Regions from separate parts of the Renibacterium salmoninarum ATCC 33209 genome, predicted to be linked through region 3. Evidence: riboswitches for the same ligand, from Rfam matches in the RefSeq annotation. Region 3 holds a riboswitch; each other region holds the start of a gene.

The links. Region 3 has a riboswitch for thiamine pyrophosphate ahead of thiO (glycine oxidase ThiO). Riboswitches for the same ligand answer to the same signal wherever they lie in the genome.
Region 1: it holds a riboswitch for thiamine pyrophosphate, as region 3 does, so the genes downstream of both, RSAL33209_RS04320 (ECF transporter S component) here and thiO (glycine oxidase ThiO) in region 3, are expected to answer to the same signal.
Region 2: it holds a riboswitch for thiamine pyrophosphate, as region 3 does, so the genes downstream of both, thiC (phosphomethylpyrimidine synthase ThiC) here and thiO (glycine oxidase ThiO) in region 3, are expected to answer to the same signal.
Region 4: it holds a riboswitch for thiamine pyrophosphate, as region 3 does, so the genes downstream of both, thiD (bifunctional hydroxymethylpyrimidine kinase/phosphomethylpyrimidine kinase) here and thiO (glycine oxidase ThiO) in region 3, are expected to answer to the same signal.

What each region holds. Positions count from the first base shown of each region.
Region 1 is NC_010168.1:846,269-853,285, forward strand. Features, by position in the region: partial or broken gene RSAL33209_RS16895 (IS3 family transposase) at 1-266, opposite strand, end outside; gene RSAL33209_RS04315 (DUF4235 domain-containing protein) at 418-678, shown strand; TPP riboswitch at 778-889, shown strand; gene RSAL33209_RS04320 (ECF transporter S component) at 927-1,532, shown strand; gene RSAL33209_RS04325 (ABC transporter ATP-binding protein) at 1,535-3,040, shown strand; gene RSAL33209_RS04330 (energy-coupling factor transporter transmembrane component T family protein) at 3,037-3,846, shown strand; gene RSAL33209_RS04335 (UDP-N-acetylglucosamine 1-carboxyvinyltransferase) at 3,946-5,493, shown strand; gene RSAL33209_RS04340 (helix-turn-helix domain-containing protein) at 5,601-5,939, opposite strand; gene RSAL33209_RS04345 (hypothetical protein) at 5,952-6,599, opposite strand; gene RSAL33209_RS04350 (alpha/beta hydrolase) at 6,676-7,017, opposite strand, start outside.
Region 2 is NC_010168.1:911,364-918,380, forward strand. Features, by position in the region: partial or broken gene thiC (phosphomethylpyrimidine synthase ThiC) at 220-1,960, opposite strand; TPP riboswitch at 1,959-2,069, opposite strand; partial or broken gene RSAL33209_RS19965 (GNAT family N-acetyltransferase) at 2,209-2,409, shown strand; gene RSAL33209_RS18565 (hypothetical protein) at 2,438-2,617, shown strand; gene RSAL33209_RS04640 (hypothetical protein) at 2,754-3,182, shown strand; gene rpsP (30S ribosomal protein S16) at 3,362-3,793, shown strand; gene RSAL33209_RS04650 (RNA-binding protein) at 3,795-4,037, shown strand; gene rimM (ribosome maturation factor RimM) at 4,150-4,677, shown strand; gene trmD (tRNA (guanosine(37)-N1)-methyltransferase TrmD) at 4,678-5,469, shown strand; gene rplS (50S ribosomal protein L19) at 5,690-6,052, shown strand; gene lepB (signal peptidase I) at 6,068-6,748, shown strand; gene lepB (signal peptidase I) at 6,749-7,017, shown strand, end outside.
Region 3 is NC_010168.1:1,022,817-1,029,833, forward strand. Features, by position in the region: gene RSAL33209_RS05210 (RNB domain-containing ribonuclease) at 1-2, opposite strand, end outside; gene RSAL33209_RS05215 (ferritin-like fold-containing protein) at 61-684, shown strand; gene RSAL33209_RS19980 (thiamine phosphate synthase) at 719-919, opposite strand; gene RSAL33209_RS05220 (thiamine phosphate synthase) at 904-1,383, opposite strand; TPP riboswitch at 1,443-1,566, shown strand; partial or broken gene thiO (glycine oxidase ThiO) at 1,561-2,667, shown strand; gene thiS (sulfur carrier protein ThiS) at 2,664-2,900, shown strand; gene RSAL33209_RS05235 (thiazole synthase) at 2,904-3,689, shown strand; gene RSAL33209_RS05240 (hypothetical protein) at 3,709-4,014, opposite strand; gene RSAL33209_RS05245 (DUF3107 domain-containing protein) at 4,016-4,240, opposite strand; gene RSAL33209_RS05250 (TetR/AcrR family transcriptional regulator) at 4,297-4,926, opposite strand; gene moeB (molybdopterin-synthase adenylyltransferase MoeB) at 5,004-6,119, shown strand; gene RSAL33209_RS05260 (hypothetical protein) at 6,116-7,017, opposite strand, start outside.
Region 4 is NC_010168.1:2,889,824-2,896,840, forward strand. Features, by position in the region: gene obgE (GTPase ObgE) at 1-17, opposite strand, end outside; gene rpmA (50S ribosomal protein L27) at 133-396, opposite strand; gene rplU (50S ribosomal protein L21) at 428-736, opposite strand; gene RSAL33209_RS18990 (thiaminase II/PqqC family protein) at 1,019-1,423, opposite strand; gene thiD (bifunctional hydroxymethylpyrimidine kinase/phosphomethylpyrimidine kinase) at 1,473-2,525, opposite strand; TPP riboswitch at 2,515-2,615, opposite strand; gene RSAL33209_RS14300 (Rne/Rng family ribonuclease) at 2,750-5,665, opposite strand; gene RSAL33209_RS14305 (vitamin K epoxide reductase family protein) at 6,038-6,724, shown strand; gene trpS (tryptophan--tRNA ligase) at 6,841-7,017, opposite strand, start outside.

The DNA of each region.
Region 1 (7,017 bases), 180 kb from region 3:
GCGTTCGCCCGTTTCAGCTCAGCGTTCTCACGCCGTAACCGTTTCAGCTCGGCCGATTCCGTGCTCGTTGTTCCAGTTCTAGTACCAACATCGATCTCGGCTTGCCGGACCCATTTACGCACCGTTTCCGGCACACCCACACCCAAAAGCTGGGCAACTTTTTGCATCGCCGCCCACGCCGAAGACGCACCCTCCATCTCCGCCACCATGCGCACCGTATGATCCTTCAACTCCTGCGGATACCGTGTCGTAGTTTTCCCTGCCATGTCCTGATCCTCTCAAACAAGAAAGTCTCCGGACACACCGGGGCGATTCATGGTCTGCCTCCGCGCAGTTGGACTACAAAAACACCGTAAGCTGCGTTCCGCCTGCGCAGCTTGGCAAGCTGAAATAGGTTGAGGGAAGTAGGCTGGGAATATGAATCTGCTCTTCAAACTTTTGGCCACTGGAATTAGCCTCGGTGCAGGTTTTGCCGCGAATAAAATCGTGGACACCGTCTGGGCAAAAACCACCGGAAATGCGCCGCCAAAAGACGGTAAAAACTTGGAACACAGCCTGCGATCTGCGCTGACTTTTGCGATTGTCTCGGCCACTGTTGCGGCAGTGATTCAAACCGTGACCAGCAGGGGCACTCAGCGCGCGATGGCAAAATTCAACAAATCACGCGATCTGACCTAACCATTTCCGTCGAGTGTCGACTTGTGGTTGGTTTTGACGTCGTTTAACCGCCACAAGTCGACACTCGACGTCGGGTGGTGGGTGTAAACTTGCACAGCAATCAAACGACAGGGGAGCGCCGCCGCAGGGTGGGCGCTGAGAGTGCGGACAGCCGCAGACCCTCGAACCTGATCCGGTTAGTACCGGCGAAGGGAGTCGAGTGCTCTTCGGCGTACCGAATACGCCGCCCCTCCTGAAAGGAGGATCTCATGGCAACAAATCAGTCTTTAGCGGCGCGTTCTTCGTGGCGCGTAGTGGACATCGTGGTCGCTGCGGTGCTTGGCGTAGCCGTCGGCGGGGTCTTTTGGGCTTGGTCTGCGCTCTACGGGCCCGTATCAGCTGTGTTCACCGTCTTCCCGCCGCTTGGCGGCCTATACGGTGGCGGTTGGCTTATTGCTGGTGTTATCGGTGGTCTAGTAATTCGCAAACCGGGCGCAGCATTGTTCTGCGAGCTGATCGCGGCCGCGGTCGAAGGCGTTTTAGGCACTCACTTTGGCCTCACGGTGTTGCTCTCAGGGCTGGTGCAAGGCATTGGCGCAGACATTGGCTTCGCTATTTTCCGCTACCGACGTTTCACGCTGCCGCCCGCGCTGCTCGCAGGAGCACTGGCCGGCGCCGCGATGGGGTTGAACGACAACCTGATTTCCAACGTGGCTTGGGAATTTAGCTGGAAAGTGCTTTATTTCGTCTTTGCAGTAATTTCCGGGCTGCTCATTGCTGGCCTGGTTTCCTGGTTAGCCACACGCGGCTTGGCAAGGACCGGAGCGCTCGGAAATCTGTCCTCACGTAAGGCTGCAGCGGAGCCAGTGTTCTGAGAATGCCAGGATTCGGCAGTACGGCGACGACGGTCGCGCCGCTAAGCGTTGAGGCGACAGCTTGGGGTTGGCAACATGCCGATCGGCCGCAACCGGCACTAGCCGGCCTCGACGTCCGGATCGAACCAGGGGAACGAGTGTTGCTGCTGGGCCCATCAGGTGCCGGAAAGTCAACATTTCTTCATGCGGCTGCTGGACTGCTCGGCGATAATCTTGATGCGGAGGAAATTGGCTCGCTGCGCCTTTCTGGCGCTGCTCCAGTTTTGCAACGCGGCCGGGTTGGCTTGATGCAGCAAGATCCCGACGCTCAAGTTGTGCTCTCCCGAATTGGCGACGACGTTGCTTTCGGCGCCGAGAATCTGGCCGTGCCGCGCGATGAGATTTGGGCACGTGTGTGCTCCGCGCTAGCCGATGTAGGTCTCGATCTTCCTTTGGACCATCCCACCGGAAAGCTTTCCGGCGGTCAGAAACAACGGCTGGGTTTGGCCGGTTTACTCGCCATGCAGCCTGGGCTGTTGCTACTGGATGAGCCAACGGCAAATCTTGATCCCGCTGGCGTCATCGAAATTCGAGATGCTGTTTTGCGCTCAGTTGAGCACAGCGGTGCGACGTTAATCGTCGTCGAACATCGAGTTGCTGTTTGGCTCGAAGTTGTCGATCGGATCATCGTTTTGGGCGGAGCGGGTCAAGGGGTGCTGTTCGATGGGAGCCCAGCCCAGAGTCTTGATGTGCAGTCTCCCGCGCGTGCATCGCTGCGTTTAGCCGGAGTGTGGCTTCCTGACGAAATTCCAGCCACAAAACCGCGTCGCAATTCGAACTCGAATGCTCCGCTTTTACTGCGAGCAACCGAACTTGCCGTCTCCCGCAAAGCGCGGCGCCGTCGTCGTTCGAGTGCCCAGGTTGAACCGGTCGCGAGCGGAATTGATCTGCAGATTCAGGGCGGTCAAGCGCTTACGGTCTTTGGCCCAAACGGTTCAGGGAAATCGACCCTTGCCCTGACCATGGGTGGCCTATTGGCGCCAGCAGGCGGAGTGCTTCAGGCAACAGCGAAGTTGGCGGGCGGCGGCGCCGTTGAGCCGCTGCGTTGGAACAGTGCGGAGCTCATTGAACGAATCGGCACAGTCTTCCAGGAGCCTGAACACCAATTTGTCACCGGGACCGTGGCAGATGAGCTGTCATTCGGACCGCGGCTTTTGGGTCGGGGCGTTGAACGGGTGGATGAAATTCTTGAGCGGCTGCGGCTGAATCATCTACGCGAAGCAAACCCCTACACACTTTCCGGCGGCGAAAAGCGACGGCTTTCGGTTGCAACAGTACTTGCGGCGAGTCCGCAGGTATTGATCCTTGACGAGCCGACCTTTGGCCAGGATGCGAATACTTGGGCAGAACTAGCTGATCTGCTGATTGGATTGCTTGATGAAGGGGTTTCCGTGGTTGCGGTGACTCACGACGCCGATTTCGGTGCCGCAATTGGTGGCAGCAGCTTGGAATTGCAGGTTAGCCAATGAGCTTTGCCGGAGTCGAAACAATGAGTGCCTCCGGAGTTCGGGGACCGCTACTAAGCCGGGCCAACCCGCTGAGCAAATTACTGGCTGCACTGGCCTTGGCTGTCGCTTTGGTCCTGAGCCTAGATGTTGTCTCGGCGTCGGCAGCCTTAGTAATGGAACTGGCACTTCTACCGCTGGCCGGGCTTAGACTCCGAACACTATTCGTGCGAGGGTGGTCGGTGTTGCTGGCCGCGATAGCTGGCGGCTATGGCACCGCACTGCTCGCGGCGAAAACCGGCGCGGTGGTCTTGGACTGGGGGCCATTTCTACTTACCTCCGGTTCTTTGACGTCGGCGCTCGCCGTTGTATTGCGCAGTATGGCGATTGCGCTGCCGGGCATTCTCCTGCTGGTTTGCACTGATCCCACCGACCTGGCCGATTCCCTGGCTCAGCGGGCCAAGTTGCCAGCACGATTCGTTTTGGGCGCACTCGCGGCGATGCGGCTGGTCGGTCTACTTCTCGAAGAATGGCAAACGCTGGGCATGGCGCGACGTGCTCGCGGAGTGGGTAGTAATGCTGGAATTTTCGGTCGGTTGAAGGCTTCACTTGGTCAGGGGCTGGCTTTGTTAGTTCAGGCTCTGCGCCGGGCGGGAAGATTGGCAGTGACTATGGAGGCCAAAGGATTTGGTACCGCACCGCGCAGCTGGGCCCGGGAATCACACTTCACTGCTGTTGATAGCTGGGTTGCAGCTGGCTCGACGGCGATGATTGCCATATCGGTTGGCCTCGCGGTGATGTTAGGTAGCTGGAATCCTGTTTTTTGGTGACTGAATTTATGCCAAAATATCGCATGTAACGAATAGATCACGTCGAACTTCAAGTCTTAGAGTGTAGAATTGTCCATTTTATGCGATTTGTGATATTTTTTGTCTGTGACGACTGAAGTGCAGGAAACCGCAGAGACCGTAGCTCAAATCCTTCGTGATGCACGCTTGGATCGTGGCTGGACGCAAGGCCAGCTTGCTGCCGAACTGGGCACGAGCCAAAGTGCCGTGGCCAGGATGGAGCAAGGCAAACAAAATTTGAGCCTGAAGATGATCCAACGGATGGAGACTATTTTCGGGCACAGCATCGTCAATGTCGGCGGCGCAGTGAAATCGAAGATGACGCACCTTCGGGTTACTGGTGGGCATCGGCTATCTGGCGTCGTTGATGTCAATTCCTCGAAGAATGCCGGGGTCGCATTGCTTTGCGCCTCGCTGCTCAACCGGGGCACCACTACGCTGCGTCGACTCTCGCGGATCGAAGAGGTTAACCGGATTGTTGAGTTACTAACCAGCATTGGCGTTGAATGCACTTGGCTTAACGCCAATGACCTGCAAATCCGCCGTCCTGAGGTTTTGGATCTGGCTTCGATGGACGTCGAGGCAGCTCGGCGAACCCGCAGCGTGATCATGTTGTTGGGGCCATTGCTGGACGAACGCGGTTTGTACCGGCTGCCGTATGCAGGCGGTTGTGACCTTGGCACCCGGACCGTGGAGCCGCATATGCAGGCACTGCGCCAATTTGGCCTTTCAGTTGAAGCGCACAACGGCTTTTATGCGGTGCAAGCACCGCCGTCGGACCAACTGGACCGAACCTTTGTCCTGACCGAACGCGGTGATACCGTCACCGAAAACGCAATCATGGCTGCGGCGCTGCGCGAGGGTAAAACTGTTATTCGCAATGCCAGCCCAAATTATATGGTGCAAGACTTGTGTTTTTACCTCGAAGGTTTGGGTGTTTCGGTCGAGGGTATTGGCTCAACGACGCTCACAATTCGCGGCAAGGCGGAAATCGACGTCGATATTGAGTACGCGCCGTCAGAAGACCCAATCGAGGCAATGAGCCTGATTACCGCTGGTATTGTCACCGGATCGAAAGTGACGATCCGTCGCGTGCCAATTGAATTTATGGAAATTGAGCTTTCAGTACTTGAGCAAATGGGTTTCAAGTACAGCAAGACGGAAGAATATGTGGCCCGAAACGGGCGCACACGTTTGGCTGATATCACCACGAGGCCATCTGAGCTGAAGGCAGCGCCGGACAAGATTCACCCGATGCCGTTCCCTGGCCTGAACATTGATAACTTGCCGTTTTTTGCGGTGATTGCCTCTTGTGCTGAAGGCACCACACTGATTCACGACTGGGTATACGAAAACCGCGCAATTTATTTGACTGAGTTGAACAAGCTCGGTGCCAGGGTGCGGCTACTCGATCCGCATCGGATCGACGTCGATGGCCCGATTCGTTGGCGAGCTGCGGAAATTGGTTGTCCGCCAGCCCTGCGCCCCGCCGCCTGTATTTTGCTTGCGATGCTTGCGGCTCGGGGGACCTCGGAACTGCGGAACATCTACGTGATTGAGCGCGGCTATGAAGATCTCGCCGAGCGCCTCAACACCTTGGGTGCCGAAATCGAGTACTTCCAGGACTAGAGTCTTTCGCCAGCCCCGTTTCGGATAGCTACCCAGCATTGCGATAGCAACCTGACGTGGGTTCTTGTTATCTGAATACTGGGTGGCTATCCGAAACCGGGTCAAGTTTAGCTGAGTCGCAGCGCGATCCGGGCGCAGTTCAACCGAAATATGCCAGCAGGGTTTAACGGGTCGACGGCGAGTGCTTCGTGGAGTTCTGCGACTCGATGCTGAACCGTGGAGTGGTGCAGACCTAGCCGGGCCGCCGCCGCTCGAAGACTGGAGCTGCGGCATAGCGCATCAACGGTAGACAACGCCCAGGAGTGCTGCGAGACAAAGGCAGCGAGGGCTTCAACATCTGGGTCTAGGGCCAGTTGCGAGGCTGGTACTGTGCCCAAATGGCTTGCAGCACCAAGCTCAGTAGCATCGACAACTGGCTCGTCCGGGCTAGCGATGAGCAGAGCCACCAGCGCCGATTGCTATGATTCGCGCAGACGCGAGGGAAAGCTAGCTCGGCCGATGCCTAACGGAGTGCGCACTGTGTTGAAATCTCGGTCAAGCTGAGTGCTGATTCCGACCCTGACTAGCCCGTGTCGAGTACTCAGCACAGCCTGGTGAATCGCATCGGGCAAGCTGAATTCGACCCGGCAAGCGAGCACCTTGACCCGTTGCCCGTTTGGTAATTGCAATGCCGCAATAGCGGCAGCCCGATCAGATTCTGCCGTACCTTCAGCTAAGGCCAACTCTAGATACCGTTGCGGTTCACCGATCCGGCCTTTGGCGATGGCTATTGCTAGGCCCAACCGTTCTAGCACCAGAGCATCGTTGGCGTGTTCGACGCCGTCGCGCTCTAACCACAGCTGACCGCCGTCATCGAGCGTCAATCGTTGGCCGCCCTGATCGGGCGCGAAGTGCGGCGAGGTTCGTTGGCCATCAAGACTCAGCCGAATTGATCTGCCAGCGGCAGGTCGATAGCCGCAAGCACAACCGGTCAAAGTGACGGTTGCCCGCAATAGCGCCTCAACGCTGACTTTTCCATTGATGAGCGCCTCAAAGTAACTAATCACTTTGAGGCTTTGGCTAGCCTGGGGGTCAAGCGACTCTATTCGGCCGGTTAGTTCGTGCATCGCCGTTAGTTTACGCGCACTCAGACGTCCAAAATGCGGCGTAACCAGGAATCTCGGGCGGTTTGAGCAGTTTTACTTACCAAGGCGGTGCTAAACCTTTCCGATCCATGAAAAGCACCCGCCAAATGTGCAGTTCGGCCTGCACACCAGCGGCCCATAACCGGCTGGCGTAGTCGACCCCCTCATCACGGAAAACTTCGGCCGAACCGTCATCAATATAGGCAGACGGCAAGCCGCTGAGGTCAGTAGCCCTGGCAGGTGACGCGTACGGCGAAATCTCGGCGTCCTGGTGACCTTCACCAAGCAATGCGGCCCAGCCGAATTCATTGCTTTCTCGATCCCACTGGCCGAAGCCGGCGTACTGCTGGCTGGAGACGGTAATGTTCCGATCATCTAGCATTGGGCAGGCAAGCAATTG
Region 2 (7,017 bases), 110 kb from region 3:
CTGCTGGGGATCTCTAAATCAGCGGCGGTGCTCCGAGACCGCGAAACGCCAAGTTCTTTTGCTTGGGCCAAGGTGAATGCGGGGCGGGGAAGTTCTTGAGGTAGCTGGTGGCGTCGCATCACCACAGTTTACCGCCGAAGCCCGACGCTATCGGTCACTTGTGCGCAGCTGAGCCGGGTTCTGTGGATAAACATCCGACTCAACTGCGCACAAGTGAAATTAGGACCGGGATTCCGAGTAAATTTCCTTACCGGCAGCGACGAACTCTTCGGACTTTGCCCGGAGACCAGCCTGCATTTCCTCGATCGAGGCCACTAACGTTGCTTGTGCTGCTGCGCCACCAAATTCTGCGCGAATGTCTTGAGAGATTCGCATTGAGCAGAACTTTGGCTCGCACATTGAACAAAAGTGTACGGTTTTCGCCGGCTCAGCAGGCAAGGTCTCGTCGTGGAAGGCTTCTGCCGTGGCCGGATCCAGCGATAACGAGAACTGGTCCCGCCAACGGAACTCGAATCGTGCTTTGGACAGCGCATCGTCGCGCAGATGTGCGCCAGGATGTCCCTTCGCCAGATCTGCGGCGTGTGCAGCAATCTTGTAGGTGATAACGCCGGTCTTAACATCGTCTTTGTTCGGCGAACCCAAGTGCTCCTTGGGCGTCACGTAGCAAAGCATCGCAGTGCCGTAACGAGCAATCTCGGTGGCACCGATAGCCGAGGCGATGTGGTCGTAGCCCGGTGCAATATCGGTGACCAAAGGTCCCAGTGTGTAGATAAGGGGCACCCTTGCAGAGTTCCTGTTGCCGTTCAACGTTTTCCCGCACCAGGTGGAAGGGAATATGGCCTGGCCCCTCGACCATCACCTGGACATCGAATTCCCAAGCCCGCACCGTCAGTTCGGCCAGGGTATCCAACTCCGCGAACTGGGCGGCGTCGTTCGCGTCTGCGGTGGCACCTGGCCTCAGGCCATCGCCTAGGGAAAACGCGACGTCGTACTGAGCAAAAATCTCACAGAGCTCGTCATCGTGCGTATAGAGGAAATTCTCTTGATGGTGAGCTAAACACCAGCCCGCCATAATCGAACCGCCGCGGGAGACGATGCCGGTCACGCGGTTTGCCGTCAGCGGCACGTAACGCAGCAGCACCCCGGCGTGAATGGTCATGTAATCAACGCCTTGTTCGCATTGCTCAATCACGGTGTCTCGGAAGATCTCCCAGGTCAGCGCCGAGGCATCACCATTGACCTTTTCTAGCGCCTGGTAGATCGACACAGTGCCGATCGGCACGGGGGAGTTGCGGATAATCCACTCGCGCGTGGTGTGAATATCGTCGCCGGTAGACAGGTCAATGACTGTGTCCGCACCCCAGCGGGTGGCCCACTGCATTTTGTCGACTTCTTCAGCAATCGAAGAGGTCACCGCAGAGTTGCCGATATGGGCGTTGATTTTGACCAAGAAGGCCTTGCCGATGATCATCGGCTCAGACTCGGGGTGATTGATGTTGTTAGGGATGATCGCTCGACCGGCAGCCAGTTCGGAACGCACCAGCTCGACGTCGCAGTCCTCACGTAACGCGACAAAACGCATTTCTTTGGTGATGACGCCGGCGCGAGCGTAATGCATTTGGGTCACGCGTTTGCCTGGCAACGCGCGCCGTGGTTCCGGTTTGGCACCTTGCCATTCGGCAGAGGCCGCGCCTCGGCGCACCGCTGAGCGTCCGTCGTCGGAAAGATCTCGACGCCGGCCCTGATAAATTTCGACGTCGCCGCGCTCAGTGACCCAGCCAGCGCGAAGCGGCGGCAGGCCACGAACAGGATCGCTGCCGGGACCGGCCGTGCGGTACGTGATGAAGTCCGGATTAGCGCCTTCTGGCGAATCATCGAGCGCGATTCGTGTGACGGGAACGCGCAGCTCACCGTCGTTAAGAAAATCCAAGGAGTGGGCAGGGTGATTTTGAGCAGAAATGAAGGTATTTCCTACTTCCTTCGCCGGAATAACCCGGACAGGTTCGAACGGTCGCAGGCGGTATCAGCCCGATCTCAGCCCTTTGCCAAGGGCACCCGTGTGGATGCTCCGAGGTTAGCAGACTGAACACCAAGAACTCTGATCCGCAAGGCTAGGCTGGTGCTATGGAGTTCAAGATTCGGCCAGCGCGAGCAGAAGACTACGAGAAGCTTCCTGAGATCGAGACTGCGGCAGACGCCGTGATTAACATGGTTGGGCTACCTGAAGCAAGCTCCCTAGCAGAATATCGGCAAGGAAAGTTTGTTGCGGTTGCGCAGAGATCCGGGAGGCTTTGCGGGCTAGCCAGAGTTGATGAGGTCGACGGACAAGCCCATTTGGAGCAGATTTCGGTGCTCCCAAGCGACTCAGGTCAAGGGATTGGCCGGGCGTTAGTTGAAACCGCCAAAACCTTGGGCACGGAATGCTGGTTATCGGCAGATGACGCTATGTACCTTCCGCGATGTATCTTTCAACGCGCCGTTCTATGCGCGATGCGGCTTTGCAGTGCTGGAAGAACCTGCGAATCAGTTGTTAGCCCTGCGTCAACGCGAACGCGAACTCGGTCTTGACGGGCTGGGGGTTCGGGTTGCAATGATGACAGATTTAGCGCTGGCATAACAAGAAAACGATATGCCCGGCGCAACACGACCAATAGCAGGATAGGCAAAGGTTCGTAAGCTCCGAATCTCCAGATACTGTGGACTCGACGGAGGCCCGAACACCGGACCTCAAACGATCCATGGGAGGCCATGCCATGTCCACCAATCAGCTGTTCATTGCTACCCACCACGAAGCCAGCCGTTTTGCCCGAGGAAACGGCTCGGCACCGAAAAATCTCATTGATTTGGGTGAAGCCACGGATCTTGACCTTGAAGTTCTTGGCGAGCTAGCGGTAAAGACCGTCCACGCAACCGGCACAGAGACCGCGCTAGGAATGGTTGATGTTGATCTTGACCAACTTATGGTGCTTCCTGATGCACTAGTGGAAGTTTTCGCTGAGCTGCCCACCTTGGAAGATCAGGAAGAAGTTACCGAGCTAGCGGCGGCTTGGGCGGCTACTGAAGAACTCGCCAGCACCGTCGAGGTAGCTGAGCCACTCTTACGAAGCATCGCGGGCTTGGCCGCCCAGGTTATCGCAGCGGATGAAGATGCCAGATTGACGCTGTATTACATCACAGCGTAAGAACTGCCCGGCTGAAGTTCGCATGCTGCGGAAGCATCTGGCATAATGAACAGGTACTCGATCCGCGCAGCCCCTCTCTCTGCGTGCGCATTGTGTCCTTTAGAACCCTCAGATCGGCCCGCCCCACGGGAGCGTGACACGGGGTTCGACTCGTTTCAGAAACAGGAGTGACCACAAAAGTGGCCGTTAAGATTCGCCTTAAGCGCTTTGGTAAAATGCGCGCCCCGTACTACCGCATCGTCGTTGCGGACTCACGCACCAAGCGTGATGGCCGTGCCATCGAAGAGATCGGCAAATACCACCCGACCGAAGATCCCTCGTACATCGAGGTTAACTCAGAGCGCGCTCAGTACTGGCTTTCCGTCGGTGCACAGCCTTCTGAGCAGGTTGCACAGATCCTGAAAATCACCGGTGACTGGCAGAAATTCAAGGGCCTCACCGGCTCTGAAGGCCGCCTGAAGACCAAAGCCACCAAAGACGCTTTCGTAGCGCCGGAGAAGAGCTCGGTCATCACCAAGGAAGCTATCACCCCGAAGAAGAAGGTTGCAGAAGCCGCTGAAGAGCCGGCTGCTGCAACCACTGAAGCGGCAGAAACCACCGAGGCTGAGTAATTTGTTGGCCGAGGCTTTGGAGCACCTGGTACGCGGTATCGTAGACAGCCCCGATGATGTGAGCGTTGCCGCTCGCAATAATCGGCGTGGCGAGACCTTGGAAGTTCGGGTTCACCCGGATGACCTTGGTCGAGTAATCGGTCGTCAAGGCCGAACCGCTCGCGCCTTGCGAACGGTTGTTGGCGCGTTTTCCGGTGGCGACCAAGTCCGAGTCGACGTCGTCGACACGGACCGGCGGCGCTGAGCTCAGCGTAGCCTCGCGGTAAACAGCTAAGATTGTGGCTCCGGCACTGAAAAGTGTCGGAGCACTTTCATTTCCAACCCAATTTCATCTTCAACCCAGCATCAGGAGAAGCATGCAAGTCCACGTTGGACGCATCGGCAAACCGCACGGCATTCGCGGCGAAGTCACGGTCGAGGTCTTGACTGATACCCCGCAAGAGCGATTCTCCGCGGGTGCCGTTTTCAGCACCGAACCGACTTCGGCAGGGCCGCTGACGGTAGAAACCGCGCGTTGGAACAAAGACATCTTGTTGTTGGGTTTTGAAGAAGTCAATGACCGCAATCGCGCTGAGACACTCCGTGGCACTCGACTGATTTTCGAAACGGATTCGGTAGCGTCAGATGAATCCGAATCGGATTCTTGGTACGAACACGAATTGATTGGCTTGGAAGCCCGAGTTGGCGATCAAACGGTCGGGAAGGTCTCGGCGCTCAACCCGATGCCGGCCCAAGATCTCTTAGTAATCACCACAGCCGCCGGCGAAGAAGTGTTGGTCCCATTTGTTGCCGAGATTGTTCCTGAGGTGGATATTGCGGCTGGGTTCATCCGGTTAGTACCACCAGGTGGGCTATTCGACATTAACCGCAAGGACGCAGAATAGATGCGTCTTGACGTCATTAGTATTTTTCCGGACTATCTGGCACCGCTTGAACTGTCACTGATCGGAAAAGCGCGACAAGACGGATTGTTGGAGCTAAACGTCCACGATCTGCGAGCGTTCACGACCGATCGGCACCGTACGGTGGACGATACTCCTTATGGTGGTGGTGCCGGGATGGTGATGAAGCCCGAACCCTGGGCCCTAGCTCTGGCATCTGTTGTTGAGCCAGCGGCGAAAAGTAAACCGGTCTTGATTGTTCCCTCGCCTGCTGGTGAAGTTTTTAACCAGCGGATCGCTGAAGAACTCGCGGCCGAATCTCATCTGGTCTTCGCTTGCGGGCGGTATGAGGGCATTGATGAACGGGTGGTGGACTGGGCCCGTGAGTCGTTTACTGTTCGTCCCATGAGTTTGGGCGATTACGTGCTCAATGGGGGCGAGGTGGCGGTTATGGCCATGGTCGAAGCAACCGCCCGTCTTTTGCCGGGAGTAGTTGGTAATCCCGACTCGCTGCTAGAGGAGTCCCACCAAGATGGCCTCTTGGAATACCCGGTTTACACCAAACCTTCAGCTTGGCGTGGTGTTGATATCCCCGCCGTGTTGTTGAGCGGAAACCATGCCAAAATTGCCAGATTTCGCCGGGACGAACAACTTCGCCGAACCGCGCAGCGCAGGCCAGACCTGTTAACGCAGCTGGATCCAGCAATTCTTGATCGAGCGGATCTGGCGGTATTGCGCGAGTCTGGTTATTTAACGGTCGACGGCGTCTTGACTAGGACTTCCGAACTGGGCTGAATTGGTCCTCACTAGTGTTCATGTGGCAGAATTAGTACTTGTGTTTGCTGGGTTCTTCCTACCACAGGGGGATAGTGCCCACAAAGCGAACGCTCCGGTCGGGCCGTCCCGTGCTCAGACCGGCTAAACAATGCTCCGGAAGCGAAGTTTTTGACTTGTCTCGACTTTGACTGCCGTCATCAAAAGTGAATGACCTGTGGCGTTCGCCAGGAGTTGCAGAATGCACATCCTAGATTCATTAGACGCAGCCAGCCTGCGTAGCGATGTTCCCGAATTCCGCGCCGGAGATAACCTCAAGGTGCACGTGAACATCATCGAAGGTAACCGCTCTCGTGTCCAGGTTTTCCAGGGCTTCGTGCTCGGTCGCCAGGGCGACGGCGTGCGTGAAACCTTCACCGTTCGCAAGGTCTCCTTCGGCGTCGGTGTAGAGCGTACCTTCCCGGTACACTCACCGATCATCGAAAAGATCGAGGTCGTCACCCGCGGTGACGTTCGTCGCGCGAAGCTGTACTACATGCGTGATCTGCGAGGCAAGGCTGCGAAGATCAAAGAGAAGCGTGATAACGCTCCTACCAAGAAGTAGTCGGCGGATTTTCGTTTGACATCAAACACTGAGCGCCGACCCAGGAAACTGGGTTGGCGCTTTGTTTTGCTCGCCGTCGCCATCGCGGTTGTTCTGAGTGCGCTGATTCGCGCATTCTGGGTAGAGGTCTATTACATCCCCTCTGATTCGATGGACCCACAATTATTAGTGGGGGATCGAGTTGCGGTTTCGCGTACTGATTACACCTTTGGTCCGATCAATCGCGGCGACATCGTGGTTTTTGATGGCCGAGGTTCGTTCGATCCGCTGAATTCTGGTCGTGGTCCCATCGTGGATGCACTTGCCGGAATTGGCGAGTTTTTTGGTGTTGCCGGTAGCGATACTGTGTATGTGAAACGAGTCATTGGCGTTGCCGGTGATGAGGTAAAATGTTGCACTGTTGATGGAAAACTCACAGTCAACGGCGAAACTCTTGTTGAACCCTATGTATTTCCGGGGGAGGATCCCAGCACAATGTCTTTTGATGTTGTGGTGCCGCAGGGTAAGTTGTGGCTGATGGGTGACCATCGATCAGTGTCTTCGGATTCTCGTTCTTTGCTGGGTAAGCCTGGTGGTGGACTGGTTTCGGTAAATAAAGTGATCGGTCGCCCAAGCCAAATTCTTTGGCCGTTCAATCGGTTTGGAACGGTTCCGCGGACTTTTATTGGTCCTGAAGTTCAGAAAGGCGCACAGTAGATGTCGCACCCCACGCCGGAAACGGCTCAAGAACCTACGCCGGAGACTGGCCATGGCCGACGTCGTGCTGACGCCGAGAACGATCTAGAAAAAGAGCAGGCTACGGTGCCCACCTCAGTTGAACCTGACGAAGGATTCGACCCAGCGGAATCTGCACAGCGCAGCGAAGCAGCCGCGAAAAAAGCCGATCCGAAACGTAACGGTGCCTGGTCTTGGTTTAAAGAGATCGCGATCGTCATCGTCATTGCGCTGATCTTGTCATTTGTGAT
Region 3 (7,017 bases):
ACAGGCTCAGCCTAGCGTCTCGGTCCAGAGGTATGTCCATTGTGATTTAGTCTTGCAAGCATGACTGATCGGTTTATTGTTGGCTTGCTCGGCGCAATGGCCTATGGCGAGCTTTCTGCTTTTGAGCGCTTGTCTTCAGATGCCAGATTTTCGCCAACGCTGCAAGATCGTGCCGCGCTCGGTCGCATTGCCGTGCTGGAGTTTGGGCACTTTGAATCGGTTTCTGATGCGCTAATTGAGCTTGGCGAGGATGTTGAGTCTGCAATGCTGCCGTTTCAGAGCTCGGTTGATTCCTTCCACGAACGAACCCGGCCTGCCGATTGGTACGAGTCAATGATGAAGGCTTATGTCATCGACTCGGTCTCCGCAGACTTCTATCAAGCTATTGCGAAATTCCTTGACCCGGCGACAAACAGTCTGATCGAGCGAATCATGGCGGCAGATGACACGTCATCGGTTCTACAACGCCGACTTCGCAGCATGCTTGACGACGATCCGCGGCTGGCTTCACGACTGGCGCTTTGGGGGCGACGTTTAGTTGGCGAAGCACTGACACAAGTACAAAGAATCAGCCAAGAAAACGGATTCATACCAGGGATCAGCACAGCTGAGCGGCAACAGCTGCTGGCCGGATTGAGCAGAAATCACTCTCGCCGCATGAGTCAGTTGGGGCTTACCGCGTAAATATCTTTACCGGGATGTCGCGTCGCGAGCCAGTTCAGAGCTGAGGCAGCTCAGCTTTGAGCGCAGTGGCCGCGGCCGCCGGGTCGGTAGCTTCAGTGATCGCCCGAACCACCACAACGCGTTGCGCGCCAGCAGCCACTACTTCAGCGATATTGCTCAAATCGATGCCGCCAATACCGAACCACGGTTTACTCGCCTGCAGCGTCGCGGCATAGCGCACTAAGGCCAGGCCCACCGCGGCTCGGCCGGGTTTCGTGGGCCAGGCCCACCGCGGCTCGGCCGGGTTTCGTGGGCGTTGGCCCACAGTGGCCCAACGCAGAAATAGTCGACGCCGGGATTCGCTGCCGCTGCCGAAGCCTGCGCGGGTGAATGGCTAGACAGTCCGGCGCTAACGTTGGGTAACAGCGCGCGCATCGCCGGAACTGGCAGATCCTTTTTACCAATATGGAAGACCGGTGCTTGGCTCAACTGGGCAATGTCTGCGCGATCATTGACTGCCCAGAGCTTGCCGTGCTGTTCTGCAACGCTGCGCAGCACGCTCAGCAGTTCCAATTCTTTGGCGGCCTCAAGGCGCTTGTCTCGGAGCTGAATAATATCCACACCACCGCTGAATGCCGAGTCAAGGAAATCCTCGAAATAACCTTCGCGCTCGCGGGCCTCGGTGCATAAATAGAGCTGAGCTGTCTGCAAATTCGTCACGAGTTCCAGCCTAGCGGGCGATTCGTGGCTTGCCGGTCAGGGCAATAACTCACTTAGACTAGAGCTACCGCGGGAGCCCATCGTTTGATCAACGGGCTGAGAGGGTGCAACTGACAATAGCGCCGACCGTCAACGAACCTGAACCGGATCATGCCGGCGTAGGGAAGGGACCAATGAATGCAACACCATGACGTCGTCATAGTTGGCGGCGGCATCGTCGGGTTAGGCATTGCCTGGCAGGTTCAATGCAGCGGACGTAGTGTGCTGGTGGTTGATCCAGACCCAGCCTCTGGCGCCACCTTCGCTGCTGCCGGGATGCTGGCGCCGGTCACTGAATTTCACCATCAGGAACGGCCGCTGCAGTCGCTGATGCTTGCGGCGGCGGGATTATGGCCGCAATTCGTAGCCGGATTAGCAGCCAACATTGGTTATCGAAAAACCGGCACCGTGTTAGTTGGTGTGGATGCCGCAGATAGAGCTGCGCTTTCGGACTGAGTTGCGGCGCAATCACTAGCAGGCTTGCCGGTGGATCGGCTTTCCTTGGCTGAACTACGCCGCCAAGAGCCGCTACTGGCGGCGCATGTTGGCCCTTTTGGTTACTTTGCCTCCGGCGATCACCAAGTTGATCCGCGAAAGCTCGCGCAGGCCCTGATCGAAAGACTCGACATTCAGCGCACGGCGGCGGTGGCGGTTGCCCCCGGCATGGTTCAGCTTGCTGACGGAAACCAGTTCTTTGCCGATGAGGTGATTGTGGCTAATGGGCTTGCTGCGGGCACGTTATTGGGGTTACCGGTGCCGCTTCCACTGCGACCAGTCCACGGTGATATTTTGCGACTTGGGGTTCCCCAGGCCCTTCGACCGCTTCTGACACACACCGTCCGCGGACTGGTACATGGCTCGGCGGTGTACTTGGTGCCACGTGATGACGGCACCGTGGTGATCGGTGCGACGCAACGTGAAGATCAACAAACGGGAATCTCAGCAGGTGGTGTCTACCAACTGCTGCGGGATGCGCAGGCGCTAGTGCCAGCGGTTGCAGAACTAGAACTGCTTGAATCCACCGCTCGAGCGCGCCCCGGTACGCCGGACAATTCGCCGTTGCTCGGACGAGTCTCAGCCGGATTGATAGTAGCCACTGGAATGTTCCGGCACGCTGTTCTTTTGACTCCCGCGATTGCCAAAATCTGCCTCGAGATCTTGGCTGGTGCGCCGGATCCGCAATGGGATCAGTTTGCCGCAACACGGTTCAGCACAGAGGGATTATCCACAAAGGAACCACGATGAGAATCAGCGTCAACGGACAGGAATTCCACACGAATTCAACGTCGAACGTTGCCGATTTGGTGTCAGCGCACACCGGTCGCGGACTCTTGACCAATGGGCAACCGGCCGACGGCGGCAGGCTAGGCATCGCCGTCGTCCGCAATGCGGAACTGGTGCCGCGCTCACAGTGGGCGAGCTTTGCTCTCACCGAAGGCGACCAGCTTGAAATCGTTGCTGCAGTTCAGGGAGGCTGAAAGATGTCCAAGAATCTGTTGGCCGATGAATTGGTCATTGATGGGGTTTCGCTAGGTTCCAGACTCATCATGGGCACTGGTGGCGCCCCGAGCCTGAGCGGGTTGGGCGAGGCGTTGCTGGCTTCGGGCACCGAATTAACTACGGTGGCGATACGGCGTTACGCCCCGGGGCAAGATAACTCGCTCTTTGAATTGCTGCTGAGCAATTCAATTCGGGTGCTGCCAAATACTGCGGGCTGTTTTACCGCCAGAGAAGCAATTCTTACCGCCGAGATTACCAGAGAAGCTTTGGAAACCAACTGGGTGAAATTGGAAGTCATCGCAGACGAAGAGACATTGCTGCCAGATTCGGTGGAGTTACTTGAGGCCACGGGGCAACTTGTTGAACGCGGCTTTACCGTGTTCGCCTATAGCAACGACGACCCTGTTCTGGCGCTTCGACTGGAGCAGCTTGGCGCCGCAGCCGTGATGCCCCTTGGTGCGCCAATTGGCACCGGTCTGGGCATTCTCAACCCGCACAATATTGAACTTATTGTGTCCCGGGCATCGGTACCAGTTGTGCTTGATGCCGGAATCGGTACTGCATCGGATGCTGCGCTCGCGATGGAACTTGGTTGCGACGCCGTGCTTTTGGCAACAGCGGTCACCCGCGCTGGCGATCCGGTCCGAATGGCTGAGGCCTTCAAACATGCAGTGATTGCCGGGCGTTTGGCGGCCGGGGCTGGTCGCATCCCACGACGCGAACACGCCCTGGCATCTTCGCAGATGCAAGGGCGTGCCGAGTTATGAACGTTTAGTTGTTGCTCGCTTAGCCGCGAAGCAGGATCGCGGTCATCTGCGCGGTGTCAATGTTGCTCCGGCTGCGGCCGACTACCTGCGTCGCAATAACCGAAACGATCACACCGACTAGCAGCGAAGCGATCCAAGGAACCCAAATCCAGCCGGAAATGTAGCCTAGTCCTACCGCGACGGTGAGTATCCAAGTAAGCATCGCACCAATGACGGCAGCAGCCGGAGCCAGTACTGCTCCATACTTTTCATGCCGCTTGTCAGCTGCCCAAACAATCATGCCTAAGCCCACTGAAATCAGCGCGATGACCACCAGATCTACCATGTCAGAGTGATCCGAATCCGACTCGTCGGGCTTCTTCAGCACCGAGCTCTACATAGCCAATGGAACTTCCGGGCACAATCACGGTGCGTCCCTTGTCGTCCGCTAGGCGGAGTTCCGTGCCAGATTTAATAGCTTCTGAAACCAGCTGCGCAACCGCGTCAGCATCCTGATTGGATTCGAAGACGATCTCTCTAGCAACGTTCTGAATACCGATCTTGACTTCCACCGCGCATGCTCCTTCTGGGTTTGCTACCGCTTAGTTTCCTAGCTTAGGCCTTCAGTCTAGCTTCCTTCAGCCGTGGGCTCCTTGGGGAATCGGCTGATTCCGCGCCAAGCTAAACGGTAAATCAATTGAACGGCCCGATCCAGCTCAATTTCGCCGTCGTTTTCAACCCGATACCGGGCACTTACGTTAGACAAACCCGCCAGCGCGCGGGCCAATAAAGTAGCTTCTTTGTCATCTAACGCTGTGTCATGCACAAAGACGCCCGCGATCGCATTGGCGTACGTTGCGTTGAACAGCTCAATTTTTGCGGCAACTTCAGGATCGTTGACCAGATCATTTTCGAAGATCAGTCGATGCGCCTGATCGTCCTTGGAGACGAACTCGAAATACGCCTTGATGGTGGCCTGTACTCGATACTTGTTGTCGTCCGTTGAAGCTAGTGCGGTGAGCATGCGTTTGGTTAGCTCAGCCAATTGTTGATCCAAAAGCGCTAAATACAGATCTCGCTTCGACGGGAAGTGTTGGTAGAGCACCGGTTTTGAAACTTGGGCAGCAATCGCGATTTCGTCCATCGCAGCACCATGGAATCCGTGAGCAACAAAGACTTCTTGGGCGGCCAGCAGTAATTGGGCGCGGCGCTCTTCTCGGGGAAGCCTTGCTGGTCTAGTGCGGATATCTTCGGTCATCGCATCTCCTTAACGTGCTCCGTACATCCTACTGGGCGGTAACATCGCCGTCGCGGAAATGCGGATAGATTTGAACCATGTCCTGGCCAACTGATGTGGATCTACCTGTTCTCGTCCAACCTGATGCTGAACTTACCGATTTAGAAATGCACCGCTATTCACGGCACCTTTTGCTGCCAGAAGTTGGTGTTCTGGGTCAGCGAAAACTGAAGAACGCCAAAGTTCTGCTGATTGGTGCTGGTGGCTTGGGCTCGCCAGCAATTGCGTATCTAGCCGCGGCCGGTGTGGGCACTATCGGGATCATTGACGACGACGTCGTCGATGTGAGCAATCTGCAACGCCAAGTTCTGCACAGCACTTCTGCGCTAGGCCAAGCAAAGGTTGATTCGGCCGCTGAGCAGGTGGCCGCTCTCAACCCGTTAGTTTCGGTGCAGTCCTATCAGAGCCGATTGACCGCTCAGAACGCCTTGCAGATTTTTGCCGAGTATGACCTTGTGCTTGATGGTTCAGATAATTTTGCCACCAGATATTTGGTTTCAGATGCCTGCGAAATCTTGGCTAAACCGCTTGTCTGGGGTTCAATTTTGCGCTTCGACGGCCAAGTCTCGGTATTTTGGGCCGGGCAGGGGCCCACTTATCGGGATATTTTTCCAGAGCCACCCGCGCCGGATTCGGTACCGTCCTGTTCAGAGGCTGGCGTTTTCGGCATGCTTTGCGGAGTAATCGGCTCGGTCATGGCCGGGGAAGCGATCAAACTTATTACCGGGGCCGGCACGTCACTATTAGGTAAGCTACAGATTTTTGATCAGCTGGAGAGCTCGTGGCGTACGATCACGGTGCGTCCAGATCCGCAGCGCGCGGCGGTTACTGAGCTCATTGATTACGACGAGTTTTGCGGAGTCTCGATGCCAGAGTCAGTGGCAATCAGGCTTGCGGATCTTGCGCCGAATAGTTATCAAATGATTGACGTCCGAACTCCGGCGGAAACTGCACTCGCGGTGCTGCCAGGCGCAATTTTGCTGCCGAAGACGCTTCTTGACTCGGGCGACTATTCACTTTTGCCTGAACGTCCCGACGGCGTTGCTTTGGTGTTGTTTTGCCGGACAGGATTGCGCTCCGCCGTCGCAGCACTTGCCTTGCGTCAGGCAGGTTTCCACTCCGTTTTCAGCGTGGCTGGCGGTTTGGAACTTTAGCGTTTGGTGACTGATCCGGGGAACTCTCGCGGGTTGCCTTGTTCGAGGTTGTTGGCTTGCTGATTTGCCCCCGCGATCGATTGCAGCAAGCTTTGACCGTTCCCGCCAGCAGTTTGGATTTGCACGGCGAACTGGTCTGGTTTGTAATCCGAGCTCAAGCCCAGGACTGAAGAATCGCCCGTGTACTGGGTGATATTTTGATGTGCTGCTTTTGCCGTGTCCTGGAAAGTAGCCAGCTGTTGTGCGGTCAGGTTCACTGTGATGTTGTCTCCAGGCTTGAAACCGCCGCCGTTGATCCCCGAGTAGGACTTGGTGTTGAGAATTTGGGCATCAAGATTTGAAATGTTGTTCATTTGGTAGCTGTAGTTTCCGGAGCCCGGAACCAAGTTTCCGCCTTGGTCGAACTTTGACGTGATAGCCATGTCCGGGGAGCCAGGACTGTGTACGTTGACCAACTGGTCCGAATAGCCATCGCCGTATTTCGTGCTGACCATCGAGGACGTGTAATCCTCTCCTTTGCCGCCAAGCTCAAGCGGGCCGATTTTGATGCCGGCTTCGGTACCTGAGGTGTAAGTGACTTTAGTTACCGTAGCCAAATTTCTTACGCCAGGACCGTCATTGCTGGGGATCTTGCCGCTGCTCATATAGTCATTAATCGCGGCCTGACCTTGAGGGGTGTTCGGGTCAAAAGTCGCGGAGTTGAGCGTGGTATCTGTGAGGGATTTGCTGGCACCAATGGAAGCTTTGATTTCGTCGAGGCCCAGTGAAAGCGTTGCGCTATTGGTGATGTTGTTGGTGGGCCCGGTCATGACCGAAACTTTGCCGTCCGGATTTTTGGCAATTATCTGCGAGGTTCCGTCTGAAGAAGAAACATTGCTATCAAGGCCCAAAGCGCCGT
Region 4 (7,017 bases), 1.3 Mb from region 3:
TCAACAAAGCTTGCCATCGTGATCTCCTTGAATTCAGGGGGCTGGTATCTATAATCTAGGACCAGCTTAAAACAGCGGTGGAGCGAGCCGTTCGGCCCGCTCCACCGCAAAAAATTGTGCTTAGTGCCGAAATTACTCGGCTGCTGCAGCTACAACGATGTTCACAACGCGGCGTCCGCCACGTGCGCCGAACTCAACTGCACCAGCTTCCAGTGCGAAGAGAGTGTCATCCTTGCCACGGCCAACGCCTGCGCCGGGGTGGAAGTGGGTGCCGCGCTGGCGGACGATGATCTCGCCTGCTTTGACGACCTGGCCGCCGAAACGCTTCACGCCCAAGTACTGTGCGTTGGAATCCCGACCGTTACGAGTCGAACTCGCGCCCTTTTTATGTGCCATTGTTTTTCCTGCCTTGAGTCTCTAAGGATGCTTACGCGATCGAGGTGACTTTGACCTTGGTCAACGCCTGGCGGTGGCCCTGGCGCTTCTTGTAACCGGTCTTGTTCTTGAACTTCTGAATGACAATCTTCGGACCACGGAGGTCTTCGAGGATCTCTGCCTTTACCTTGACCTTTGCCAGGTCTTTCGCATCCGAGGTGATCTTCTCACCATCAACCAGGAGAACAGCAGGCAGCTCAATGGTGCTGCCAACTCCACCGGGGACGCGGTTCAGGGTCACGAAGTCTCCAACGGAAACCTTCTCTTGGCGGCCGCCTGCGCGGACAATCGCGTAAACCACTGGGTAACTCACTTCTCTCGACGATAAAAAACTAAAGTTTGCGTGCGGAAACTGATTGCTTCCGTTCTCAGGATCTGCTTGTGCCACTCGCCGAGGGAATCTGAGCATCTTCGCTGTGATTTTCACTGCGAAAGACACGACCCAATAACTGCGTATGCACCGACAGTCCAGAATACGCCATGAAGCGCTGACACTGCAAATGCACGAACTTCTCGATACTTCGAATTAACTCAGTTTCACCAAGAGCTCGAATGGCTGCGCGGCGAACCGTGCCTGTCCATACTACCGGGCGCTGAGCGCGCTACCAAGCAGGGCGCGCTGTGCGTCGAAGAAATCCAGTTCATGCTGGCTCGCTTCGAAGAAAGCGTTCCGCATGGATTCCAGCGATTTAGGGCCCGCTACTGCGGCTGCCTGCTCCGCATATCGAATTGCTAACGCGGTAGAAGCGAAGAACTCTGCATCGGAATACGTTGCCAACCAAGCTGCATAGGGATGGTCATCTTTTACCGGTGCCAGCGCGGATAGCTCTGCCCCAACCCAGGCATAGAGCCAAAAACAAGGCAGCACGGCAGCTACTAAGGTGCCATAGTCGCTGGCGCTGGCAGCCAATAGATGATCAACGTATCGCTTGGTCACCGGGCCCTGTACCAGCTGCGCGGGATGCTCACGCAACCACGTCCGATGCATTTCCGACTCGACACTCTAGCGCGTTGGCGGCGCTCTTGGCCAAAAACAGCTACTCCCCTTCGGTGGGCGCAAGGGCGCTTGCTCTGGCTAAAGCGCGAGAGTATTCCTTCAAATAAAGTGCATCTTGCGCCAAATAGTAAGCAAAGTCACTTTCGGCCAGCTCTCCGGAGCGCAGATCTTTGATCAAAGGCAACGCCAGAATGCCGGCTCGGATCGGTTCGATCTCCTGCCACCAACTTTCAGTCACCGACGCCGTTTGCCATTGATGAAAATGATGGACCGGGCCGTATCCATTGCCTACGTTGAGCTCCGAACCCCTACGAATTGCGCCGTGCAGCCAGGTTGTTGCTCCCCGAAGACTTTCGTGCCAATTACCAACAAGCGCCTGGCGAGTAGCTATCGCAGCGGAGAGCGAACACCCGGTGCCGTGTGTGTTGTTCGTCTCAATTCGACGAGCTTCAAAGACAACCGGCGCTTCTCCGACCGATATCAGTGCATCTTTGACAATTTCATCAGTGAAATGTCCACCTTTAAGCAGCACCTTAGTGTCATATGCTGCGGCTAAATCGAAGGCCATCTGCACCGCGGTGGCCCAGTCCTTAGGTTCAGGTTTACCGAGCAAAGCGCCCATCTCCGGCAAGTTTGGCGTGATTAGATCAGCTTGGTGAAGTAAGCCTCGTAGCGCGATCTCCGCCGCTGGGTCCAATAGTCGAGCACCACTGGAAGCGATCATGACAGGATCTAAAACTACGAGTGGTGGCTGAGCCTTTCGAAGCCAAGCACTGACGGCGCCAATCACCGCGGCATCTGCCAACATGCCGATTTTGACGGCGTCGACAGTAATGTCTTCGCTAATTGCTTCAAGTTGGCTAACCAAGAATTCGATCGGTGGCACGTGCACCGCCCGCACTCCCCTGGTATTTTGCGCCGTCAGAGCGGCGATAACTGCCATGCCGTAACCACCATTGGCACCGATACTTTTCAGATCTGCTTGAATCCCAGCCCCACCCGCAGGATCCGAGCCGGCGATAGTCAGCACTCTGGGTACCTGCTTTGTGGGCACTGGTTCTAATAGCAAGTGGTTTGGCGTGAGCGGCAGCATCTGACATCCCTCCGCCGGTGCTAACCGGACAGGTTCAACGGGTATCGATTCTCAGCCTGCCCTCCTGGCCTGGCACCCCGTGTCAGCTCTTGAGTCTACCGTTCGCCACGGCAGTGCAGAATTCTCAGCCGTAGATTAGATCCGAGATAGCAAGAGCGCTTTGCGTTAGCCAGAAAACCTGTTTTCTGGCTAACGCAAAGCGCTCTTGCTATCTGAAATCGAGGTTAGAGCTCTGAAGCAGGAACCCCTACGCCCAGAATCATTGGCTCATTAGCCGCCGGCTTCTTCGATTCCGGATCAACCTTTGCCGATGGCGCCTTAGCCACTGGCACAGTTTTTCCACCGGCCGACTCGCCCTCAATTGACTGAATCTCGTTGCTGTTAGCAGCCCCCTGCGCACGTCCAGCGGCACGATGACGACGCGGTCGCCGAGAGCGCGATTTTGGCTCTGAATCTTCTGGAACAAGGTGATTGAAGACATCTGCAAGACCATCAAGAGTGAGCTCAGGCATATGCGGAGCGTCATCAACGTGCTCACCGCGCGGAATCTCCACCTTTTCACCACCGATAGTCAAAACGGCGGCGTCATGGCTTGCTTGCGGCTTAACAACGCTGTCAACTGCATCGATCGGCTCTTCACCGTCGTGCTCATGGGCAGCTTGCGCCGCGGCAGCAATATTGGCCAAAGCGGCCCTAGCAGCTGAAGCCTTCGCGGATTTCTCATCCTCGGTCAATTCCTCGGCCTCAGGCTCAACCTGATTCTGCTGGCGATTCCGATTACGCTTGCGCTCTCCACGACTTGGCCGCTGATTTTCGGCGCGCGGATTGTGTTGCTCCGCAGCGATCGTGTGCGTGGTCCGTCGGTGTTCAACTGGCTCTTCGTGTGTCACCACGCCGCGTCCAGCACAAGCTTCACACTGCTCGCCAAATACCTCGAGCAGACCGGTACCCATCCGCTTGCGAGTCATCTGGATCAACCCAAGCGAAGTCACTTCGGCCACCTGGTGTTTAGTGCGATCACGCCCCAGGCACTCCACTAGCCGCCTGAGCACTAGATCCCGGTTGGATTCCAACACCATGTCAATAAAGTCGATGACGATGATGCCACCAATATCGCGCAAACGTAGTTGCCGAACTACTTCTTCGGCGGCTTCCAAGTTATTCTTGGTCACCGTTTCTTCAAGGTTTCCGCCGGAGCCAGTGAACTTCCCAGTGTTAACGTCGACGACGGTCATCGCCTCAGTACGGTCAATCACCAAGGATCCACCAGAGGGAAGAAAGACCTTACGCTCAAGAGCCTTGGAGATTTGCTCATCAATCCGATGCGCAGCAAAAATGTCTTCGTTACTGGTCCACTTTTCTAGCCGGTCCACCAAATCTGGCGCTACGTACGTGACGTAAGCCTCCACGGTGTCCCACGCTTCCTCGCCGGAGACAATCAACTTGGCAAAGTCTTCGTTGAAGACATCGCGAACCACTTTGATCGTCAGGTGAGGTTCGCCGTACAGCATTTCCGGCGCAAGCGTCTTGGTCGAGGAAGCTTGTGACTCGATGCCTTCCCACTGCACACGTAAGCGATTGATATCGTGCGTGAGCTCCTCTTCACTTGCCCCTTCGGCAGCGGTGCGAACAATAACGCCAGCATTCTCCGGCAGATTGTCTTTGAGGATCCGCTTGAGACGATTCCGTTCAACATCCGGCAGCTTGCGCGAAATGCCCGTCATGGACCCGCCCGGAACATAGACCAGGTACCGACCTGGCAAAGAAACCTGGCTGGTCAACCGAGCACCCTTATGCCCAACCGGATCCTTGGTTACCTGTACCAAGACCGTGTCACCTGATTTGAGCGCATTTTCAATTCGACGCGGCGCACCGTCAAGTTTGGCGGCATCCCAATTGACTTCGCCCGCATAAAGGACCGCATTGCGTCCGCGACAGATATCTACGAACGCCGCTTCCATACTGGGCAAAACGTTTTGGACTTTGCCTAGGTAGACGTTGCCAATGAGCGAATCTTGTTGCGTTTTAGAGACGAAGTGCTCCGCAAGAATTCCATCTTCCAGCACACCAATTTGAATCCGTTCGTCCCGCTGACGAACCACCATGACTCGTTCAACTGACTCACGTCGAGCTAAGAATTCTGCCTCGGTAATGACCTGGCGACGCCTTCCCGTGTCACGAGACTCCCGTCGGCGTTGCTTCTTGGCTTCGAGTCGAGTCGACCCGCGCAACGACGTTACCTTGTTGGAAACATTCTCCGAAGGCTGCCGCGGTGCGCGCACCCGGGTCACCGTGTTGGGCGGATCATCCTCTCCGCCACCAGTCAGCTCTAGATCTGCGTCACCGCGGCGCCGACGTCGGCGCCGGCGTGAGACCACGCCGTCGCCTTCTTCTGTTTCGGTTTTTTCGCTAGATTCGGCTTCAGTTCCGCTGTCTTCTGCTGCCGCTTCAACAGCCCGAGGTTTCCGCGACCGTGAACGACGACGACGGGGGCCCGAGTCATCTAGCTCAGCATCTTCATCGGGTTCAGCGGCCACAACTGGCTCACGAACTACCGGCGCGAGTGAAAGGTCGGGGGCTTGAAACAACAACGACGCCGCTGAAGCCGGCACCGAGAACGGCGAAGCAAAGGGACTTGAAGTAACTTCCTCGGCTTGAACCGGTTCAGCCTCGACTACCGCAACCGAGTCAACCGGCTCGGCAGTCACTTCTGAGTTTGCTTCAACTACGGCAGGCTTAGTTGCGGCCCGGCGCGGGCTACGTTGCCGGGTCGTTTTCTTCTCGGCCAAGGGCAGTGCTGCGTTGGCATCTTGGGCTGCTACCGGTTCCAAACCGGCTAGCGTCGGTTGATCTATTGACGCTTCTGCAACTGCCTTTTTGGCCCTACTTGCCCTTTTGGGCTTCTTTGCTGCTTCTAGTTCTGAGACTTCTACGACCTCTTCAACAGCAACTTCTAGGGTTACCGCAGCGGCTTTGCCTCGTTTTGCCGGAGCTTTTTTCTCCGAGGCTTTTTTCTCAACCGGCTTTTTTACCGTTGCCTTCTTCTCAGCGGTCTTCTTGGCTGGGGATCGTTTTGCAGCAGTGCGCGATTCTGTCTCGGCAGCCTCATTTGTTACTGCTGCAGTTTCATCAATGTCCATTTATGGCTGTGCTCCATCCCGTGCAGCGCCGCCACATCCGACTCCCGCAAGGGCTTAAGTGCCAGCACCCGCAGGCGCCGACCGAAGTCAATGAATTACGTCCCGGGTGGCACCAACGCTTGGGTGCTGCATCGCCAGGTCGCCAACAGCAGGGATTCTCAACAACTGGCAACGGTGGATGCCGAATTTGTGGTTTTCTGGACCGAACAAACCAATCATCAACACCTGCTGGCAGGAGAACTTACTGTCGGACCGAACGTTGCATATGGATCAAAGTCCAGCCAAAAACATTGTCTCATACCGTCTCACTACCCTGTGGTATTGAGACGGTAACTGTGCGGCGACCTCAGATCGACAGGCTAGAATCGGGCCATGGACAAGCCGAAGATACCCGCCACCATCGATCCTCGACCTGCTAAAAGGTCCGATGAAGATCGGATCTCTGCTAGCTCAGCGCAGGAAAGCGCGCTCCCTTGGATCACCAGAAGCAAACCCTTCGCTGGCTTGCTCTTGGTAACTAGCCTGGTTGCTTTTATTGGCGCTTTTGCCTTGGTACTAGACAAGCTTGAACTGCTTGAAAATCCCACCGCGAAGCTCGGCTGCGACGTCAATGCCTTTGTCTCATGTGGCGCAGTCATGGGTAAATGGCAGGCCTCGCTATTCGGCTTCCCTAATCCTTATATCGGAATCGTCGGATTCGGCATAGTGTTCGCCATCGGAATGTCAATCCTGGCCGGAGCCAAATTTGCTCGATGGTACTGGATCTGCTTTCAGCTGGGTATCACACTCGCCATGGTTTTCATCGTCTGGTTTTGGTCTCAAGCGCTTTATTCGATAACTATCCTTTGCCCCTACTGCATGGTTGTTTGGGCGATGATGATTCCGCTATTCATCTGGACCACGATTCGGAATATGGTACACGGCATTATTCCGGCACCGGCCGGTCTAGTGAAATTCGCTACCAGTTGGGGCTGGACGATCGTGGTGTTGCTGTACTTGGGTGTTATCGCCAGCATCTTCTTCCGATTCATCAACCTTTTCGTCGCCAGCAACGGCTAGCGCCTCAGTTATGCCCTTCTGGGATGTATTTTCGGCTTGGGGATGGGACTTTTGCGGCGAAAGTCCCATCCCCAAGCCGAAAATACATCCCAGAAGAGTTGAGGGTGAGCACGGCTTCAGTAGGACATCCCCATTGCCTTTCGAACACGGTCCAACGCCTGTTCGGCGATAGCATTCGCTCGAGCGTTTCCGGTGGACAGAATCTGCGTGACGGCCTCCGGCTCTAATTCAAATTGCCGACGTCGAGCGCGGAACGGCGCAAAGTAATCGTTAACCGCTTCGATGGCCAGCTG